4 regions of the Dactylosporangium sp. McL0621 genome follow, and region 3 is predicted to be linked to each of the others. Evidence: riboswitches for the same ligand, from Rfam matches in the RefSeq annotation. Region 3 holds a riboswitch; each other region holds the start of a gene.
The links. A riboswitch is a leader RNA that binds a small molecule or an ion and turns the genes downstream of it on or off. The one in region 3 is predicted to bind cobalamin.
Positions count from the first base shown of each region.

Region 1 (5,045 bases), 5.9 Mb from region 3:
CCCACCTTGAACGGCGCCACCCGGCGCCCGCGCGCGGCGAACGCGGCCAGCAGGCCGGTCGCGACGGTGGTCTTGCCGTGGCCGGAGGCGGGTGCGGCGATGACGATCCGTGCTACCACTCGATGCCCTGCTGGCCTTTTCGCCCGGCGTCCATCGGGTGCTTGACCTTCGTCATCTCGGTGACCAGGTCGGCGAGCTCGACCAGGTCGGGGTGGGCGTCGCGGCCGGTGACCACGACGTGCTGGTTGCCGGGCCGCTCGCGCAGCGTCTCGACGACGTCGGCGACGTCGACCCAGCCCCACTTGATCGGGTACGTGAACTCGTCGAGCACGTAGAAGCGGTACGCCTCGGCGGCCAGGTCGCGCTTGATCTGGGCCCAGCCCTCGGCGGCCTCGGCGGCGTGGTCGCGCTCGGCGCCGGGCCGCTGGATCCACGACCAGCCCTCGCCCATCTTGTGCCACTGGACGGAGCCGCCCTTGCCGGTCTCGCCGAGCGCGCGCAGGGCGGCCTCCTCGCCGACCTTCCACTTCGGACTCTTCACGAACTGGAACACGGCGATGGGCCAGCCGGCGCTCCACGCGCGCAGCGCCATGCCGAACGCGGCGGTGGACTTGCCCTTGCCCGGCCCGGTGTGCACGGCGAGCACAGGCTTGGTACGGCGCTGGCGGGTGGTGAGCCCGTCGTCGGGAACGTTCTCGACCTTGCCCTGCGGCATCTTCTCAGGCTCCCAGGCTCGACAGTGGAATGCAGGTCGCCTCCAGCGCGGCGGCGAGGCGCCGCGCGAGGTTCAGGCGGATCGGGCCGCTCTCGCAGTCGACCACCACGGCGGGAACGCCGGCCAGCAGCGGTACCGCCCCGAGCGGATCGGGCCCGCTGGTCGAGCGCCCGTCGGTGACGACCACGAGCAGCGGGCGGCGGCGGGCGTCGCGGCGGCGCTCGCCGTGCAGCACGCGGGCGGCCTGGCGCAGTCCGGCGGCCAGCGGCGTGCGGCCCCCGGTGCGCAGCTCGGCCAGGCGGACCACGCCGACCTCGTGGCTCGCGGTCGGCTCGAGCACCAGGGTGGCGTCGTGGCCGCGGAAGGAGACCAGGCCGACCTTGTCCCGGCGCTGGTACGCGTCGCGCAGCAGCGACAGGATCGCGGTCTTCACGACGCTCATCCGCTGCCGGGCGGCCATCGAGCCGGACGCGTCGACGACGAACAGCACCAGGTTCGCCTCGCGGCCGACCTTGACCGCCTCGCGCACGTCGCGGGCCTCGGCGCGGGTCGAACCGCGCATCGCGGCGGCCCGGATCGTGTCGGGCACGTGGATGCTCGTGACCTTCCCGCCGATCGGGGCGCGGGAGCGCACCACGCGCCCGTGCCGCGACAGGGCGGGCGAGCGCCGGCCCGCGTGGGCGCCGGCCTGGCGGTTCGCGCGGCCCGCGATGCTGAGCAGCTTCGGCTTGTACGGCAGCCCGGCGAACGCGAGCTGCCCGGGCGCCGCGACCCCGGCCGAATCCGGCAGGTCCGTCGAATCCGGAATATCCGATAGTTCGGAGTCACGCAGCGAGTCGGATTTGTCGGTAACGGAGCCATCGGCCGGCTCGACCGGCGGCCGCTGCTCGGGCGCGACGGGCGGCGGGGGCGGCCCGCCGGGGTCGGGCGATTCCGACGTTTCCGAAATGTCGGTCGGGCCCGGCGGAACCGGGTCGTCGTCCGGCGGTGGCGGGGGGCCGCCCGGCGGGTCGTCGTCCGGCCCGGTCTCCTGCTCGAGCACCTCTTCCAGGCGATCCCGGTCGGCCCCCGGCGGGTCGAGCGGATCGCGCCGGCGCCGGTGCGGCAGCGCCAGCCGGGCCGCGTCGCGCACGTCGTCCGTCGTGACCACCGTCCGCCCGTGCCAGGCCGCGAGCGCGACCGCCGTCCGCGCGACCACGATGTCGGCCCGGAGGCCGTCGACGCGGTACGCCAGGCAGATCCGCGCGATCCGGTCGAGCTCCGCGTCCGGCAGCGCCACCGCCCCGATCCGGGCCCGGGCGCCGACGATCCGCTCGGCGAGCGCGGCGTCCTCGGCCACGTAGCGCCCGGCGAACCCGGCCGGGTCGGCCTCGTACGCCAGCCGCCGCCGCACGACCTCGGCCCGCGGCGCGGCCTCCTGGGGCGCCGTGACCCCGACGACGAGCCCGAAGCGGTCCACGAGCTGCGGGCGCGGCTCGCCCTCCTCGGGGTTCATGGTGCCCACGAGCAGGAAGCGGGCCGCGTGCTTGACCGAGACGCCGTCGCGCTCGACGTGCGCGCGGCCCATGGCGGCGGCGTCGAGGAGCAGGTCGACCAGGTGGTCGGGGAGCAGGTTGACCTCGTCGACGTAGAGGACCCCGCGGTGCGCGGCGGCCAGCAGGCCCGGCTCGTAGGCCTTGACCCCGTCGCCGAGGGCGCGCTGCAGGTCGAGGGTGCCGACCACGCGGTCCTCGGTCGCGCCGACGGGCAGCTCGACGAGGGCGGAGCGGCGGCGCTCGGCCCCGGCCCCGGGCGTGTGCGGGCCGTCGGGGCACTCGGGGTCGGGCGCGTCCGGGTCGCAGGCGAAGCGGCAGCCGGCGACCACCCCGACCTCGGGCAGCAGCGCGGCGAGGGCCCGCACGACGGTGGACTTGGCGGTGCCCTTCTCGCCCCGGACGAGCACCCCGCCGATGGCCGGTGAGACCGCCGTGAGCAGCAGCGCGAGGCGCAGGTCGGGCAGGCCGACGACGGCCGAGAACGGGTACGGCGAGGTCACGGGCACTCTTCCCTTCGGCGGGTCCGCGCCCGCGAGGCGGCTGTTGCGTCGGCGGCCCGGAGTCTCCTGACTGCCGGATCGCCGCCGCCCCCCGACCTTCCAGCCGTTGCCGGCCGTGGTCCGAGCTGAGGGGCGACTCCCCGGTCACAGTGGCGGGACCGTCCCGGACTCGCACCGGGTTCCTCCGCAGACCGCTCGCCCGCCATCGTGTCCCACCGGCAACCGGCGCGTCAACGTGGCGCGGTGTGACCCTCACGATCCGGGTCCGCCGGCCGATGGGACGGGCATGCGGCGCGCGTTGGACTCGGCCGCCCAGATCGTACTGTGCGTGCTCCTCGCGGCGGTCGCCCTGATCGCCGCCACGCCGCTGCGGCTGCCGCCGCGGGCCCCGGAGAGCTCGGTCGCGCCGCCGGGCACCCGGGCGATGTGGCTGTGGCGGGCCGAGGAGCCGGGGCCGGTCGTGGACTGGGCCGCGGCCAACGGGGTGCGGGCCCTGGTCGCCCTGGCCGCCCTGGTCCTCACGCCGGGGGGTCGCCGCGTGCGGCAGGTCCCCGGACGGCGGCACCAACCAGGAGCGGACCTCACGCAGGCCCAGGTCGACGAGTTCCGGCAGCGCGTGGTCGGCGACCCCGGCTTCGCCGACCGGCTGACCCGGCGCATCCAGGCGACCTGCGGCACGGCGCGGTCGGCGGGCGTACGAGAGCCCCGCGACACGAGGGGGAGGGTGTCGCGGGGCCGGCTCATATATATGGATATCGAGAGCTGTCTCGAGTTAGGCGGTGCGAGGACCCGGAACCGGGCCCCTTCAAGTGGTGCTGAAGCAAGGATGCGGGACGGCACTTGGCGTGGACTTGGCACGCACTTGCGCCGATGTGTCACCCAGGCGACAGGCCGCTACACCAGGGATTCCAGCAGGAGCCGCTCGGCCGCGGCCGCGCGGACCTCGGGCGTCTCGATCGGGTCGTCGCGCAGGTAGGCCAGGCGGCGCTCGAGTTTCTCGTCGAGCGGGACGCGGCGCACCGCGATGAGCCGGACGCCGGCCTCGCAGTCCCACAGGCCCTCGGTCAGGGCGCCCGCGCACGCGTCCGGCTCCAGCTCCAGGCGGGCCCGCAGGTAGGCGGCGCGCTCGTACGAGTGCGGGCTGAACCACAGCGAGCGGATGCGCGGCAGGGCCTGGCGGGCGGCGTCGCCGCCGACGCGGGCGAGGCCGTCGGCGAGGCGGTCGTAGCCGCACAGGTCGTCGTCGCGCCGGTCGAGCCAGTCGAGGCCGGCCAGCAGGGCGGGGCCGTCGGACTCGTCGCCCCGGTCGGCCAGGACGCACAGGGCGCTCCAGTACCGCGCCGAGGACGGGTCGGCCGCGGCGTGCCGGGCGGTCTTCAGCGAGTCGACGGACGGCTCCACGAGGCACCCGGTCTCGTCGGCGGCGCTGAGCAGCTCGCCGAGGCCGGTCAGCGGCTCGGGGCCGTGCGCCACGGCGGCGTGGATGCGCTCGTCCCGCGCGGCCCAGTCGCCCCAGGGGGCGGCGGCCGGCAGGTGCAGGGGGCGCCCGGCGCTGGCGAGGCGGTCGGCGGCGACCGGCAGCAGGTCGTCCCACCAGTTCGCGGGCCACGCGGCGGCGACGGTGCCGAGGGCCTCGCGCCAGTAGGGGCCGATCTGGATGTACCGTCGCAGGCTCTCGACCATCCCGTCGGACCCGGCGCGGCCCAGCGCCTCGGCGACCCGCAGGACGTGCGTGAACTCCCCGGTCTCGTCGTCGGCGGCGAAGAGCCGGGCGACGATCGGGCCGGTCGGCAGCTCCAGGTCGCGGACCAGGCGGGCGAGGTAGACGCCGCGGTCGTCGAGGGGCAGCCAGCGATGGTCGCGGCGGATGCAGGCGTACACGAGCTCCGGCGCGGCCGGGTCCCGTCTGGCCCGCACCGCGCCCCGGCCCAGTCCGCGCTGCAGCGCGCCGGCCCGGGTCCGGGTGGGCAGGTAGTGCCAGTCGTCGTCGAGGCTCATGGCGTCCCAGTCTGCGACGATTCCGGCCGGACCGCCGCCGATTTCCGGTCCCGAAAATGCTTGACAAACGACAGAACGGCACGTTGTGGCCGGTCAGTGGGGTGGCGACGGGCGGCGTGAGCCCGAACACGACGCGGCGCCGGTCGGCGAGTCTGCCGACCGGCGCCGTGAGCGCCGTCACACCACCCCGAGAGGGGCCGATCACGCGCTGGCGTCGTTGATCTCGTTGTCGCTCGTCAGGCCCGAGCCGAGGAAGTTCTCGAAGCGGGACGTGATGCTCTCCAGGCCGGAGATCAC
Region 1 covers NZ_CP188259.1:2,840,352-2,845,396, forward strand. Annotated here, with positions in the region: gene ACPPVO_RS13305 (cobyrinate a,c-diamide synthase) at 1-119, opposite strand, end outside; gene cobO (cob(I)yrinic acid a,c-diamide adenosyltransferase) at 113-715, opposite strand; gene ACPPVO_RS13315 (VWA domain-containing protein) at 720-2,750, opposite strand; cobalamin riboswitch at 2,811-2,934, opposite strand; gene ACPPVO_RS13320 (hypothetical protein) at 3,003-3,272, opposite strand; gene ACPPVO_RS13325 (hypothetical protein) at 3,645-4,748, opposite strand; gene ACPPVO_RS13330 (hypothetical protein) at 4,950-5,045, opposite strand, start outside.
Region 1: another riboswitch for cobalamin. It lies ahead of ACPPVO_RS13315 (VWA domain-containing protein); the one in region 3 lies ahead of bluB (5,6-dimethylbenzimidazole synthase).

Region 2 (5,045 bases), 5.9 Mb from region 3:
GTCGGCAGCACGTTGATGAGCCCGCGCAGCGGCGAGCCGCTGGGGCCGGCGGGCACGTAGCCGCCGTCGAGCGCGTGCAGCACCATGGTGAGCTCGTCGGTGGTGCGCTCCAGGCGTGGCACGATCTCCTCGGCGGCGAAGCGCAGAACGCGTACAACTTCCGGATTATCGGAGATGTCGGAAAAATCGTCTGAGGACCAGTCTCGCGCCTCCATGGCCGCGACCAGCGCCCGCGCCCGTGACTCGACGTCGTCGACGGCCGCCCGGTCCACAGTGGACTCGTCGTGGCCGAGCGCCTCGCGCAGCCCGGGCAGCGCGGCGACCTGGCCGCCCCACATCTGCCGGGCCCGGAGCATGGCCAGGACGAGGTCGACGCGGGCCTCGCCGGACGGGGCCTGGCCCAGAATGTGCAGCCCGTCGCGGATCTGCACGTCCTTGACCTCGCACAGCCAGCCGTCGACGTGCAGCAGGAAGTCGTCGAACTCGGCGTCGTGCGGCCGGTCGTCCAGGCCCAGGTCGTGGTCGAGCTTGGCCGCCTGGATCAGCGTCCAGATCTGGGCCCGGATCGCCGGCAGCTTGGCCGGGTCGAGCGCGGCGATCGTGGCGTGCTCGTCGAGCAGCTGCTCCAGGCGGGCGATGTCACCGTACGAGTCGGCGCGGGCCATCGGCGGCACCAGGTGGTCCACGAGCGTGGCGTGCGCGCGGCGCTTGGCCTGGGTGCCCTCGCCCGGGTCGTTGACGAGGAACGGGTAGATGAGCGGCAGGTTGCCCAGGGCCGCGTCCGCGCCGCAGCCGGCCGACATCCCGACCGTCTTGCCCGGCAGCCACTCGAGGTTGCCGTGCTTGCCGACGTGCACGACCGCGTGGGCGCCGAACTCGTCGGCCAGCCACCGGTACGCGGCCAGGTAGTGGTGCGAGGGCGGCAGGTCGGGGTCGTGGTAGATGGCGACCGGGTTCTCGCCGAAGCCGCGCGGCGGCTGCACCATCACCACCACGTTGCCCCGCCGCAGCGCCGCGAGCACGATGGCGCCGTCGGACGGGTCGACGAACAGCTCGCCGGGCGCCGGGCCCCAGTGCCGCTCCATCCCGGCCCGGAGGCCCTCGTCCAGGCCGTTGAAGAACGAGACATAGGCCGAAGCCGGAATGCGGACCGGGTTGCCCTGCAGCTGCTCCTCGGTGAGCCAGTTGACGTCCTGCCCACCGGCCGCGATGAGCTCGTGGATGAGCGCGTCGCCGTCGGACGGGAAGCCCTCCCCGAGGTCGTACCCGCGCTCCCGCAGCGCCGCGAGCAGCCGCACCACGCTGGCGGGCGTGTCGAGGCCGACGGCGTTGCCGATCCGGGAGTGCTTCGTCGGGTACGCGCTGAGCATCACGACGATCCGCTTGTCCGCGTTGGCCAGGTGCCGCAGCCGCGCGTGGGCCGCGGCGATCCCGGCCACCCGCCCCGCCCGCTCCGGGTCGGCGACGTAGACGGTCAGGCCGTCCTCGTCGACCTCCTTGAACGAGAACGGCACCGTGATGAGCCGCCCGTCGAACTCCGGGATGGCGACCTGGGTCGCGGTGTCCAGCGGCGACAGCCCGTCGTCGTTGCCGTCCCACGTCTCGCGGCTGCTGGTCAGGCACAGCCCCTGCAGGATCGGCACGTCGAGCGCGGCGAGCGCGCCGACGTCCCAGGCCTCGTCCTCGCCGCCGGCCTGGGCGTCGGCCGGGCGGGTGCCGCCGGCCGCGAGCACGGTCACGACGAGCGCGTCGGCCCGGCGCAGGGTGTCGAGCAGCTCGGGCGGGGCGGTGCGCAGCGAGGCGGCGAAGACCGGCAGCGGGCGGGCCCCCTCGGCCTCCAGCGCGGTGCACAGGCCCTCGACGAACGCGGTGTTGCCGGCGACGTGGTGGGCCCGGTAGTAGATGACGGCCACGGTCGGCCCGTCGACCGGCGCGGCCGTGCGCTCCAGCACGCCCCACACGGGCGTCTCGACCGGGGCGGCGAAGCCGTGGCCGGTGAGCAGGACCGTGTCGGAGAGGAAGCGGTGCAGCTCGGCGAGGTTGGCCGGGCCGCCGAAGGCCAGGTAGGCGTGGGCCTGCGCGGCGAGGCCGGCCGGCACCGTGGAGTGGCTCATGAGCTCGGCGTCGGGGGCCTGCTCGCCGCCGAGGATCACCACCGGGAGCCCGGTGGCGAGCAGCGTGTCGAGGCCGTCCTGCCAGTCGCGGTACGCCCCCAGGAACCGCACCACGATCAGCTCGGCGCCCGCGGCCAGCCCGGGCAGGTCGTCCACGGTGGTCCGCGAAGGGTTGGCCAGGCGCCACCCGGCGCCGCTGGCCCGCGCGCTGAGCAGGTCGGTGTCGGACGTCGACAGCAGCAGGATCACGCCGGTCCTCCCTCGGGGTCCGCGCCCCAAGACGGTGGGTTGGGTCCGGCGACGGAAAGTATCCTGGCTCCCGGATCGTCTCCGGTCACAGTGGCGGGACCGTCCCGGACTCGCACCGGGTTCCTCCCACATCGCCGTTGTACAGCGCCGCCAACTCTTCAGGACGAGCCTGGGCGCCGTCAAGCGCAGGTAGTATCCGCCCCGTGCAGGCTCCCAGCGGACGCGACGCCCCCGACCGGTGCCCCGGCGCCGTGCAGGTCCACGCGGCCGCCGACGGCGGGCTGGCGCGCGTCCGGCTGCCCGGCGGGCGGATCACCGGGGCCCAGCTCGCGGTCCTGGGCGCCGCCGCGGCCGAACTCGGCGACCCCGCCCTGGAGCTCACCTCCCGCGGGAACGTGCAGGTCAGGGCGCTGCGGCCGGGTGCCGAGCACGAGCTGGCGGCCCGCCTGACCGACGCCGGCCTGCTGCCCTCGGCCACCCACGAGCGGGTCCGCAACATCGTCGCCAGCCCGCTGGGCGCCGCGGTCCGCCCGCTGGTCGCCGAGTTCGACGCGCTGCTGTGCGCCACGCCCGCCCTCGCGGGGCTGCCGGGCCGGTTCCTGGCCACGATCGATGACGGCCGCGGCGACGTGACGCCGCTGCTCGGCGACGTGGGCCGGCACGGTTCCCGGTTGGTTCTGGCGGGTGTACCCACTGAGCTTCACGGCGGCCCCGAGCTGCTCGTCCGCGCCGCGGAGGCCTTCCTGGCCGAGCGGGCCGCGCAGGGCGCCAACGCGTGGCGGCTCGCCGAGCTGGCCGACGGCCCGGCCCGGGTGGCCGCGCGGCTCGGCACCGGGCTCGCGTCCGTCCGGCTCGCGCGCTCGGACGCGCCCGAGCCCGGGATCCACGGCTCGTCCGCGGTGCTCGTCGTGCCGCTCGGGCTGCTCACCGCGGCCCAGTCGGCGGCGCTCGCGGCCGCGGCGGAAGAGATCATCGTCACCCCGTGGCGGACCGTCGTGGTCCCGGCTCCGGCGATGCCCGACGCTGTGGCGTCCGGACTCGTCGCCGACCCCGCCTCGCCGTGGGCCGGGGTGACCGCGTGCGCCGGCCGGCCGGGCTGCGCCAAGGCGCTCGCCGACGTCCGCGCGGACGCCCGGGCCGCGGTGGCCGCGGGCACGCACGAGCCGGCGCACTGGGTCGGATGCGAGCGCCGGTGCGGCGCGCCGAAGGGAAGGCACGTGGAGATGCTGGCGACGGGCGCGGGCTACCGCCGGAGCGTGACCGGGTGAGTAACTACATCCGCGACGGGGCCGAGATCTACCGGCGCTCGTTCGCCACCATCCGGGCCGAGGCCGACCTGTCCGGGCTGCCGGACGACGTGGCCCGGGTCACGGTCCGCATGATCCACGCCTGCGGCATGGTCGACCTGCCCGCCGACGTCGGCTACTCCCCCGGCGTCGTCGCGGCCGCGCGCGCCGCCCTGCGCTCGGGCGCGCCGATCCTCTGCGACGCCGAGATGGTCGCGTCGGGGGTGACCCGCGCGCGGCTGCCCCGGGACAACGAGGTCGTGTGCACGCTGCGCGATCCGGCGGTACCGCCGCTGGCTCTAGAATTGGCCAACACGCGCAGCGCGGCCGCGCTCGAGCTGTGGCGGGGCCGCATCGACGGCGCCGTGGTGGCCGTCGGCAACGCCCCCACCGCCCTGTTCCGGCTGCTGGAGCTGGTCGCCGAGGGGGCCGGCACGCCCGCCGCGGTGATCGGCATCCCGGTCGGGTTCATCGGCGCCGCCGAGTCAAAGGCGGCGCTGGCTGCGTCCGGCCTCGAGCACCTGGTGGTGCACGGCCGCCGGGGCGGCAGCGCGATGACGGCCGCCGCCGTCAACGCGATCGCGAGCGAATTGGAATGAGTGACGCAGCATGAGCGAGGAAAGTGGGCGGCTGTACGGCGTAGGTCTCGGGCCCGGGGACCCCGAGCTGATGACGGTGAAGGCGGCCCGGCTGATCGCCGCGGCGCCCGTCGTCGCCTACCACAGCGCCCGCCACGGCCGCAGCATCGCCCGCGCGATCGCCGCGCCGTACCTGCGCCCGGAGCAGGTCGAGGAGGCCCTCGTCTACCCGGTGACGACCGAGGACACGCCCGACTACCGGGGCGTCATCGAGGAGCACTACGACGCGTGGGCGGCGCGGCTGGCCGCACACCTCGACGCGGGCCGGGACGTGGTCGTGCTCTGCGAGGGCGACCCGCTGTTCTACGGCTCCTACATGCACATGCACAAGCGACTGCGGCAGCGGTACCCCACCGAGGTCGTCCCGGGCGTGACGTCCGTGGCCGCCGCCTCGGCGGTGCTGGGCCGCCCGCTCGTCGAGCGCGACGAGGTGCTCACCGTGCTGCCGGGCACCCTGCCCGAGGAGGTGCTCGCCGAGCGCCTCGCCGCCACCGACTCGGCGGCGGTGCTGAAGCTGGGCCGCACGTTCGGCAAGGTGCGGGACGCGCTCGAGCGGGCGGGCCGGCTCGACGACGCCTGGTACGTCGAGCGCGCCACCACCGCCGGCGAGCGCGCCGCCCCGCTGGCCGGGGTCGACCCGGGCTCGGTGCCGTACTTCTCCATCGCCCTGCTGCCCTCCCGCGTGCACGACGAGACCGCCGCGGCCCTGGCCGAGCGGCCCGCGCCGGCGCCCGTGGGCGAGGTGGTCGTGGTCGGCC
Region 2 covers NZ_CP188259.1:2,878,445-2,883,489, reverse strand. Annotated here, with positions in the region: gene cobN (cobaltochelatase subunit CobN) at 1-2,363, opposite strand, end outside; cobalamin riboswitch at 2,400-2,533, opposite strand; gene ACPPVO_RS13495 (precorrin-3B synthase) at 2,567-3,631, shown strand; gene ACPPVO_RS13490 (precorrin-8X methylmutase) at 3,628-4,248, shown strand; gene ACPPVO_RS13485 (precorrin-2 C(20)-methyltransferase) at 4,259-5,045, shown strand, end outside.
Region 2: another riboswitch for cobalamin. It lies ahead of cobN (cobaltochelatase subunit CobN); the one in region 3 lies ahead of bluB (5,6-dimethylbenzimidazole synthase).

Region 3 (5,045 bases):
ACCGCTGCGACCTGTGCCGGGCCGGGCACCCCAACCTCTGCCGCGACATCGTCTTCGCCGGGCACGGTCTGCGCGACGGCGGACTGCAGCGGTGGCTCGTGTGGCCCACCGACCGCCTGTACCCGCTGCCCGAGGACCTCACCGAAGCCGACGGCGCCATGCTGGAGCCCCTGGGCGTGGCCGTGCACGCGGTCGACCTGGGCCACGTGCCCCTCGGCGCCGACGTCGCGATCCTGGGCTGCGGCCCGATCGGCCTGCTGCTGATCCAGGTGGCCCGGGCCGCCGGCGCCGCCCGGGTGCTCGCGACCGACCCGCTCCCGCACCGCCGCGCGGCCGCCCGGGCCTACGGCGCCGACACCGTGCTCGACGCCACCGCGTCCGCCGACGAGCTGGCCGCCTTCACCGGCGGCCGCGGCGCGGACGTGGCCTTCGAGATCGCCGGCACCGACGCCGCCATCGAGGCCGCCGTCACCGTCGTGCGCCCCGGCGGCCGGGTCGTGCTGGGCGGCATCCCGAGCACCGACACGTCGTCGTTCCCGGCCGCGGCCGCCCGGCGCAAGGGCCTGACGTTCGCGATGGTGCGGCGGATGAAGGAGGTGTACCCGCGGGCGCTCGCCCTGGTCGCCGCGGGCCGCGCGGACGTGCGCAACCTCGTGAGCCACCGCTACCCGCTGACCTCGGTCGCCGAGGCGTTCGTGGTCGCCAACGCCCGCCGGGGCCTGAAGGTGGTCGTCGAGCCGAGCGACCGCTAGGGGCTGTATCGAAGTGGGGTCGGAGCGAGGCGAGGCTCAGGCGTCGGCTGGGGCCGCGCCGGGCGCGCCCCGATCCCGGGGTTGTATCGGGGTGTGACCGGGGTGGTTCCAGGCGGCGTCTGAGTCCGCCGCAGCCCGGCCATCCACTTCGATACAGCCCCTAGGGCCCGCCGTCACGGCGTGTGGGCGGCGACCGCGTCGCGCAGGGACGAGTCCGGCGGCGACTGGACCGCGGGCGGGCGGCCGCGCACCGCGTCCGAGGCGGCCTTCCACGCGGCGGCGACGTCGCGGGCCTGGTTCTTCCAGATCGTGATCGTCCGGCAGCCGTCGCACCCGGACGGCACGCCCCAGGCGTCGATGCCGACGCGGCGGCAGAGCGTCACCGCACGGTACAGATGGATGTCCTGGCTCACCAGGAGCGCCCGGGTCACGCCGTAGACGTCGCGGGCGCGGCGGCAGGTGTCGTACGTGTCCAGGCCGTAGGGGTCGACGACGACGCGGGACGGCTCGACGCCGTGCCGGGCGAGGTAGTCGCCCATCACCCGGACCTCGTTGCCCGAGCCGCCGTGCGCGTCGCCGGAGATGAGCAGGGCCTTGACCTTGCCCGCGGCGACCAGGGCGGCGGCCTTGTCGAGCCGGTTGCGCAGGAACGTCATCGGGTCCTGGCCGCCGGGCGCGACCTGGGCGCCGAAGACGATTGCCACGTCGGCCGCCGGGGCCTGCTCGACCCCGACGAGGCGCCCGGCGGACGCCGCGCGGATCCACACCGTCGGGGCCAGGCCCACCACGACGAGCACGACGGCGAGGACCGCGAGGCGCCGCCGCCACCGCCGGCGGCGCGGGCGCACCGGTTTCGGCTCGTCCGGCTCGGTCACCTGTTCCGGCGTGGTCACGTTCGGCATGCGGGCAGCATGGCAGGGCCCGGCCGCGCGCGCCGTCCCGCCGGCCCTGTCGGGTTTCGGCGCCGGCGCCGACTTGCCCGGTATTGGGCGCGTCACGGGCGGCTACGGTGCCGCGCGGCGACACCGACATCTGCGTCATCGACGTCGACGGCACCGACCTGACCGACCTGACCGGCACCGCCGGCGTCGCCGAGCACACGCCGGTGTGGTCGCCGGACGGCGCGACGACGGACGAGGTCCCCGACTGGCGCCCGGTCTGAGCCCTACCAGCGGTCCTCGTGCCGGACCTGGTGCAGCGGGGAGCGCCGGCGCCAACCGTGGCGCTCCAGGTCGGGCACGTCGTGGCGCCGGCTCACCGGGCCCAGGCAGAGCCACGCCACGGGCCGTACGCCGGCCGGGATGCCGAGCAGGCCGCGCAGGAACTCCTCGCGGTAGAAGGAGACCCAGCCCAGGCCGAGGCCCTCGGCGGTGGCCGCGAGCCAGAGGTTCTGGATCGCCAGGCACACCGAGTACAGCCCGGCGTCGGCGATCGCGTGGCGGCCCAGCACCGCGGGGCCGCCGCGCTCCGCGTCGTAGGTGACCACGACCGAGAGCGTGGACTCCAGCACCCCGTCGATCTTGATGCGGGCGAACCGCGCGGCCGCCTCGGCGTCCAGGGTCGCGGCGAACACGTCGCGCTCACGGGACACGTGCGCGTGGAACGCCTCGCGCAGCGCGCGGTCGCGGACGACGATGAAGTCCCACGGCTGCGTCAGCCCGACGCTCGGCGCCGCGTGGGCGGCGGTCAGGATCCGGTCCAGCGTCTCGCCGGGCACCGGCGCGCCGGTGAACTCGGCGCGCACGTCGCGGCGGCGGTTGATGATGTCGTACAGGTCATGCGTCAAGGCAGGCTCCCGCTGCGCTCACACCCCGGGACAGGCCGGGGCCGTCGGTCGCGAGGCCGGTCTTCGGACTCCCGGATCGTCGCCCCTCCGCCCGCCTTCCCAGCCCTTCCGGGCCAGTGGCTACGCGTGCACGTGTGGGCGGCGGCTCCCCGGTCACCGCGGCGGGCCCGTGCCGGATTCTCACCGGCTTCCCGATTCTCCCCGCCGTCGCCGGCGGGGCACCTCGCTTCAGTTCATGCCGGCCCGCACGCTACCAGGAGGCAATAGGCTCGGCGCATGACGCAGACACAGACGCACACGCTCGCCGTACCCGGCGCCGACCTGGTCTACGACGTCACCGGCCCGCTGCCGCCGGCGGACGGGCGGCCGCCGCTGTTCATGATCGGCCAGCCGATGACCGCGGACGGGTTCGGCGCGCTCGCCGCGCACTTCCCGGACCGCACCGTCGTCACGTACGACCCGCGCGGCCTGGGCCGCAGCGCCCGCACCGACGGCGGGACCGACAACACGCCGCAGCAGCAGGCCGCCGACCTGCACCGGCTCGCCGTCCACCTCGGCGCCGGCCCGGTCGACGTGTTCGCCAGCAGCGGCGGCGCGGTGACCGCGCTGGAGTGGGTGAGCGCCCACCCGGACGACGTCGCCACGCTCGTCGCGCACGAGCCGCCGATCAACCCGATCCTGCCCGACGCGGCCGGCGCGGACCGGGCGCGGGCCGCGTTCAACGACGCCTACGAGACCGGCGGCAGCGGCCCGGGCATGGCCGCGTTCATCGCCATGACCTCGTGGCGGGGCGAGTTCACGGAGGAGTACTTCGCGCAGCCGGCCCCGGACCCGGCGATGTTCGGCCTGTCCACCACCGACGACGGCACCCGCGACGACCCGCTGCTGTCGCGGCACTCGTGGGCGGTCACCGACTACCGCCCCGACGTCGCGGCCCTGAACTCGTCCGCGGCCCGCATCGTGATCGGCGTGGGCGAGGAGTCGGCGCAGACGTACACCGCGCGCACCGCCGAGGCGATGGCCGCCCTCCTGGGCGGGCCGGCCACCGTGTTCCCGAGCCACCACGGCGGCTTCCTGGGCGGCGAGTTCGGCTACGCCGGCAAGCCGGAGGAGTTCGCCGCGAAGCTACGCGAGGTCCTCGGGGCCCCTCCGGCGGGCTGAGCGGGCCGCATCAGAGCAGCCCGGCGAGTTTGTACAACACGAGGGATCCGGCCACGGCGACGTTCAGGCTCACGCCGCTGCCCACCATCGGAATCTCCACCGCCCCGTCGAGCAGGTCGAGGGCCTCGGGCGGGATGCCCGTCGACTCGTGGCCGAGCACCATCACGGTGCGCCGGCGCGCGGCGGGCAGGTCGGCGAGGCGCACGGCCTCCTCGGCGAGCTCGACGCCCACGACGCGACTCCCGCCCGCGCGCTCGGCGGCGAGCCACCGCAGCGGATCGCCGATGCGGTGGACGCACGCGGGTCGGCGCAGCGTGTTGCCGCGGGCGAGGGCCTCGTCGATCCAGGGGTACCGCGGGACGACGAGACAGGCCCCGACGGCGTCGCAGGTGCGCAGGAGGGTGCCGAGGTTGACGCCGTGCATGGGCCACAGCGGGGCGGCGAGGAGGTGTCCCCAGCAGCGATGGGCGCGGGGGCGGCGGGAGGAGCGCAGCTCGGACGGGGTCCGGACGCGAATGGCGGTGCTCACCATTGGGGCGTGCTTCGCGGCGCACGCGGGCCATCGACGGCAACAGGGCCGCTGCCCAGGGTAGGTCATTGCAGCGCCGCGCGCACCTCCCCGTCGTGCTCGCCGACGGACGGTCCGGTCCAGCCGCCCCGCTCCGGGGTGGCCGGCAGGCGCGCGGCGACGTTCTGCACCGGGCCGAGGTCGGGCCGGGCACGCGCACGATGCTCTCGCGGGCCGGGAACTGCGGGTCGGCGCGCATGTCACCGGCGGTATCGTCTCCACCGTGGCGTTGGGTGACAGGGGTGCCGAGTTCCTCGCCGCCGACGAGGTGGTGCAGGCCGACCATCCCGCCGTGCGGGCGGCCGCGGCTCGGCTGCGCGCCGGGCGGGCCGGCGACGTGGAGTTCGCGCGGGCGGCGTACGAGTTCGTGCGCGACGAGGTGCGGCACTCGTTCGACGCCGAGGACCCGCGGGTCACGGTCGGCGCCGCCGAGGTGCTCGAGCACCGGGTCGGGCTGTGTTACGCCAAGTCGCATCTGCTCGCCGCGCTGCTGCGGGCCGAGGGGGTGCCGGCCGGGCTGTGCTACCAGCGCCTCGCCGCGGGCGGGGAGACGTTCGTGCTGCACGGGCTCGTCGCGGTACACCTCAATGGGCGGTGGCATCGGCAGGACCCGCGCGGGAACAAGGCCGGCGTCGACGCCCGGTTCTCCCTCGACGGGCCGCGGCTCGCGTTCGCGATCGACGCGGCGGCCGGGGAGTGCGACTACGCGACCGTGTTCGCGGCGGCCGACCCCGCGGTGCTGGCCGCGCTGCGCGCCACGACCGACGTGCTCACGCTG
Region 3 covers NZ_CP188259.1:9,666,627-9,671,671, forward strand. Annotated here, with positions in the region: gene ACPPVO_RS45835 (zinc-binding dehydrogenase) at 1-752, shown strand, start outside; gene ACPPVO_RS45840 (SanA/YdcF family protein) at 926-1,654, opposite strand; gene ACPPVO_RS45845 (hypothetical protein) at 1,762-1,914, shown strand; gene bluB (5,6-dimethylbenzimidazole synthase) at 1,918-2,538, opposite strand; cobalamin riboswitch at 2,576-2,779, opposite strand; gene ACPPVO_RS45855 (alpha/beta fold hydrolase) at 2,815-3,699, shown strand; gene ACPPVO_RS45860 (TrmH family RNA methyltransferase) at 3,710-4,231, opposite strand; gene ACPPVO_RS45865 (transglutaminase-like domain-containing protein) at 4,491-5,045, shown strand, end outside.

Region 4 (5,045 bases), 2.9 Mb from region 3:
AGCACGAGGTTGTTCGCGACGATCGTGTCGCCGGTGGCGAAGAAGGCGACCAGCCGCGAGACCAGGTGCCGCTCGGCCGGGGTCAGCCGGTCCAGGTCCGGGCGGTCGCTGTGCAGGTCCACCTCCTCGACGGTCCACGTGTTCTTGATGGCGTCCTTGTACCGGTCGAAGAAGCGCGGGTACCGCATGGGCCGCAGGGTCAGGTCCAGGCCGGGGTCCAACAGGCGCGCCGGCACCTCCGCAGGCTCCGGTACCGGCGCGAGAAGGCTGAGCCTCTGGTGAGCGGCCCCTCCGCTGCGCTCCGGACCGCTCACTGGCAGGCCTCGCACGACTCGGGGCTCTCCAGGGAGCAGGCCACCGCGATGAGCGGGACCGTCGCCTGCTGGATGCGCGTCGCCGGGCGGGAGCGCAGGTAGTAGGTGGTCTTCAGGCCGGACTTCCAGGCGTGCAGGTACATCGAGGAGAGCTTGCCGATCGTGGGCGCGCTCATGAACAGGTTCAGCGACTGCGACTGGTCGATGTACGGCGCCCGCGCGGCGGCCAGGTCGATCAGGGCGCGCTGCGGCAGCTCCCACGCGGTGCGGTACAGGTCGCGGACGTCGGCCGGCAGCTCGCCGATGCCCTGCACCGAGCCCTCGGCGCGCTTGATCTGCTCGCGGACCTCCGGCGTCCAGAGGCCGCGGGTCTTGAGCTCGCGCACCAGGTAGGAGTTGATCTGCAGGAACTCGCCCGACATCGTCTCGCGCTTGAACAGGTTGGACACCTGGGGCTCGATGCACTCGTAGCAGCCGGCGATCGAGGCGATGGTCGCGGTGGGCGCGATCGCCACGAGCAGCGAGTTGCGCAGGCCGTTTTCCGCGATCTGTGTGCGCAGCGCGGCCCAGCGCTCGTCATCCGTGGTAACGCCCCACAGGTCCGGGTGCAGCACGCCCGCGGCCGCTCTGGTCTCGGCGTACGCCGGGTGCGGGCCGAACCGCGCGGCCAGTTCCGCCGACGTCTCCAGTGCGGTGAGCAGAATTTCCTGCTGCACCGCTGTGGACAACGCCCGCGCGGCCGCCGAGTCGAACGGTAGTTTCAGCGCGAAGAAGGCGTCCTGCAGGCCCATCAGGCCGAGGCCGACCGGCCGCCACCGCGGGTTGGACGCCCCCGCCTGCCGCGAAGGGTAGTAGTTGATGTCGATGACGCGATCGAGGAAGACCACGGCGGTGCGGACCGTCTCCCGCAGTCGCTCCCAGTCGACGCCCGCACCGGTCACGTGCGCGCCGAGGTTGATCGAGCCGAGGTTGCACACGGCGGTCTCGTCGTCGCTGCTGACCTCGAGGATCTCGGTGCACAGGTTCGACAGGTGGATGGTGTTGCGCGGGCCACCGGTCTGGTTGGACAGGGCGTTGGCGCGGTCCTTGAACGTCATCCAGCCGTTGCCGGTCTGGGCGAGGGTGCGCATCATGCGGCCGTAGAGATCGCGGGCCTTGACGGTGCGCACCGCCTTCTTCTCGGCCGCGCGGTAGGCCGCGTCGAACGCCTCGCCGTGGAGGTCCGGCAGCTCGGGGGCGTCGGTGGGGTCGATCAGCGACCAGTCGCCGTCGGCCTCGACGCGGCGCATGAACTCGTCCGGCACCCAGTTGGCGAGGTTGAGGTTGTGGGTGCGGCGGGCGTCCTCGCCGGTGTTGTCCCGCAGCTCCAGGAACTCCTCGACGTCCGGGTGCCACGGCTCCAGATACACGCACGCCGCGCCCTTGCGCCGCCCGCCCTGGTTCACCGCGGCGACACCCGCGTCCAGCGTCTTGAGAAAGGGCACGATGCCGTTGGATAGCCCGTTGGTACCGCGGATGAGCGCGCCCCGCCCGCGCACGCGCGACCACGAGATCCCGATGCCGCCGGAGAACTTCGACAGCCGCGCGACCTGGTGGTAGCGCTCGTAGATGGAGTCGAGCTCGTCCCGGGGCGAGTCGACGAGGAAGCACGACGACATCTGCGTGTGCCGCGTGCCGGAGTTGAACAGGGTCGGCGAGCTCGGGAGGTAGGCCAGGGAGGACATGAGGCGGTAGAACCCGATCGCCTCGCCCGGGGTCTGCGACAGGCCGCAGGCCACGCGCAGCAGCCAGTACTGCGGCGTCTCCACGACCAGGCGGGCCTCGGGGTGGCGCAGCAGGTAGCGGTCGGCGACCGTGCGCAGGCCGAAGTACTCGAACCGCAGGTCCCCGTCGAGGTCGACGGCGTCGTCGAGCTTGCGCGCGTTCGCGGCGACGAACGCGGCGGTGTCGTCGCCGATCAGGCCGAGCTGGTGGCCGTAGCGGATCGACTGGCTGAAGCTCGCGACGCCCTGGCCGCGCACCTCCTTGTCCACGTACGCGGCCAGCAGCCGCGCGGCCAGCCGCGAGTACTGCGGCTCCTCCCCGATGAGCTCCGCCGCCGTCTGGATCGACAGCTTGTCCAGCTCGGCGGTGCTCGCCCCGTCGTACAGCCCGCTGATCGTGCGGGTCGCGACGCGCAGCGGGTCGACCTCGTCCAGGTCGCCGGCCCACCGCTCGACCGCGCGCACGATCTTGTTCACGTCAACGGCCTCGGTGTCGCCGTTGCGCTTGCTTACCTGCATCCGCGTGCCCTTTCTCGCCTCAGGTCGGAGGGCCGAAGGAGCGCGCGGGGACGCCGCCGGGACCCCTGCGGCGGCATGCGGCCAGGGTCCGGCTCGTGGCGTCGGCCGTCCCGCGCGGCCTTCGACCGCCGCGCACCGGGCGGTGCGCGGCGCGCTGGCAGGTCTTCGGACTCGTGGGCGCCGAGCGCATGCCTACTGACCGTCGCTTCCCAGGCCTGATCGGGCCCAGTGCACATGACGGCGATCGTTCCCACTGACCGCTGCGGGGCAGTCCCGGACTCGCACCGGGTTCCCTCTTGCCTCGGCCGCCCTGGGCGGGCGGCCGAACCAGCTGCGGTCATCACTATATATAGGGCTGCCGGAGAATTGGAAACACCAGATGTCGTGTCGGCGTGTCGTGGCTCAGGCGAACATCTCGGCGAGCATCTCCGGGCCGACCGGGATGGCGGCGGGGCGGTACGCGGGCGGCGGGGTGCCCATCAGCTCGCGCACCAGGAAGTCCCAGCAGCGCTTGCGCACGTACGCGAGGCAGTCCAGGAACGTGTGCTCGGCCCCGGGCACGATGAGCAGCTCGAAGTCCTTGTCCGCGGCGATGAGCCGGTCGGCCAGGCGCAGCGTGTGGTCCGGGTGGACCTGGTCGTCGAGCTCGCCGTGGACGAGCAGCAGCGGGCCGGCCAGCCGGTCGGCGAGGTCCACATTGGACGTCCGGGCCCAGGCGTCCGGGTCGTCCGCGCCGTCGTAGGACTCCACGAAGCCCGCGTTGAAGCAGCGGGCGTCGTGCGAGCCGGCCAGGGCGACGCCGGCCCGGTACACCGCGGGGAAGTCCAGCATCGCCCGCGCCGCGGCGAACCCGCCGCCGGAGTGCCCGAACGCGCCGACCCGGTCGAGGTCCATCCACGGCCGGTCCGCGGCGAGCTGTCGCAGCGCGGCGACGTGGTCGGCCAGGCCCCCGGCGTCGCCGAGGCGGCCGTAGGAGGCGTCGTGGAAGGCCTTGCCGCGCCCCGGCGTGCCGCGCCCGTCGAGCGCGACGACCACGAACCCGAGCGCGGCGAGGGGCTCGGCGTCCAGGCCCATGCCGCCGGGGTCGAAGCCGGGCTCGACCCGGCCGACCTGCGGGCCCGGGTAGAGGCTGTCCACGACCGGGTAGCGGCGCGCGGGGTCGAAGCCGTGCGGGCGGTACAGCACCCCGTAGACGTCCGTCACGCCGTCGGCCGCCTTGACGCGGAAGCGCTCGGCCGGGGTCCAGCCGGTGGCCCGGAGCCGGGTGATGTCGGCCCGCTCGAGCTCGACCAGCACGCGCCCGGTCCAGTCGCGGACGGTGGTCACCGGCGCGGTGTCCACTGTGGACGCACTGTCGACGAAGTACCCCCGGTGCCCGGGCAGCGTCACGACGTGGTCGAGCTCGTCGTCGGTCAGCCGGGCGAAGCCGGTGCCGTCCAGGCCGGCCCGGCACACCGTGCGCCGGTACGGGTCGGCCTCGACGAGGCCGGCGGCGGTGAAGTACACCGTGCGCTCCGCCTCGTCGACGTGCAGGATCTGCCGCACCGACCAGGGCCCGGAGGTGACCCGGCCCAGCGGCGCGCCGGTGTGCCGGTCGTAGCGGTACAGGTGGCCGGAGCCGTCACGCTGGGAGTACCACAGCACCTCGTCGGCCAGCACGCGTACGATCGGCGGCTCGTAGGCCCACTGGTTGGGCTCCACCCGGGTGTCGCCGGCCTCGCTGAGCACGGTGGTGACGGCGCCGGTGGCCGGGTCCAGGCGGTGCAGCGCGAGGGTGTGGCGGTCGCGGGCCTGGCCGAGGAAGTACACGGCCGAACCGTCCGCGGCCCACCAGGCCCACTTGGTCATGATGGGTGACAGCTGCGGCATGAGCAGCGGCTCGGTCTGCGCGCGGACCACGGTGCCGGTCGCGACGTCCAGCACCACGAGCTCGGCGAGCGGGAGGTGCTCGTCGCCGGGGTAGGCGTACCGCTGCGGATGCGTGCGCGGCGGCCCGCCGTCGGCCGGCCGGGCCTCGACGAGGTGGGTCTCGCGCACGTGGCGCTCGTCGGTGCGGTGGGCCAGCACCCGGCTCGAGTCCGGCGACCAGGCGATCGCCGGCGGCAGGTGCGGCAGGCCGATCTTGCGCAGCAGCGTGGCGTTGCCGGTGCATTCGGGGCCGCTGCCGTACCCGTAGTGGGCCTCGCCGTCGGTGGTCAGCGCCCACTCGCGGCCGTCGGCGCGGGCGCGGGCCCACAGGTCGTGCCCGCGCCGCGACACCGCGACCGTCCCGTCGGGCGACGGCACCTCGAGGGGGTTGCCCGGCGGCATGAACGTGGCCCGCTCGCAGGCGTAGCCGTCCAGGTCGCAGCGCCAGTACTCGCCGAGCGCGAAGAACTCCACGGCGTCGCCGGCGGGCACGATCGCCGCGAACGGCAGCGCCTCCGGGTCGACCGGCTGACCGGCCGCG
Region 4 covers NZ_CP188259.1:6,815,508-6,820,552, reverse strand. Annotated here, with positions in the region: gene ACPPVO_RS32200 (ribonucleotide-diphosphate reductase subunit beta) at 1-236, opposite strand, end outside; gene ACPPVO_RS32195 (ribonucleoside-diphosphate reductase subunit alpha) at 311-2,596, opposite strand; cobalamin riboswitch at 2,736-2,943, opposite strand; gene ACPPVO_RS32190 (DPP IV N-terminal domain-containing protein) at 2,999-5,045, opposite strand, start outside.
Region 4: another riboswitch for cobalamin. It lies ahead of ACPPVO_RS32195 (ribonucleoside-diphosphate reductase subunit alpha); the one in region 3 lies ahead of bluB (5,6-dimethylbenzimidazole synthase).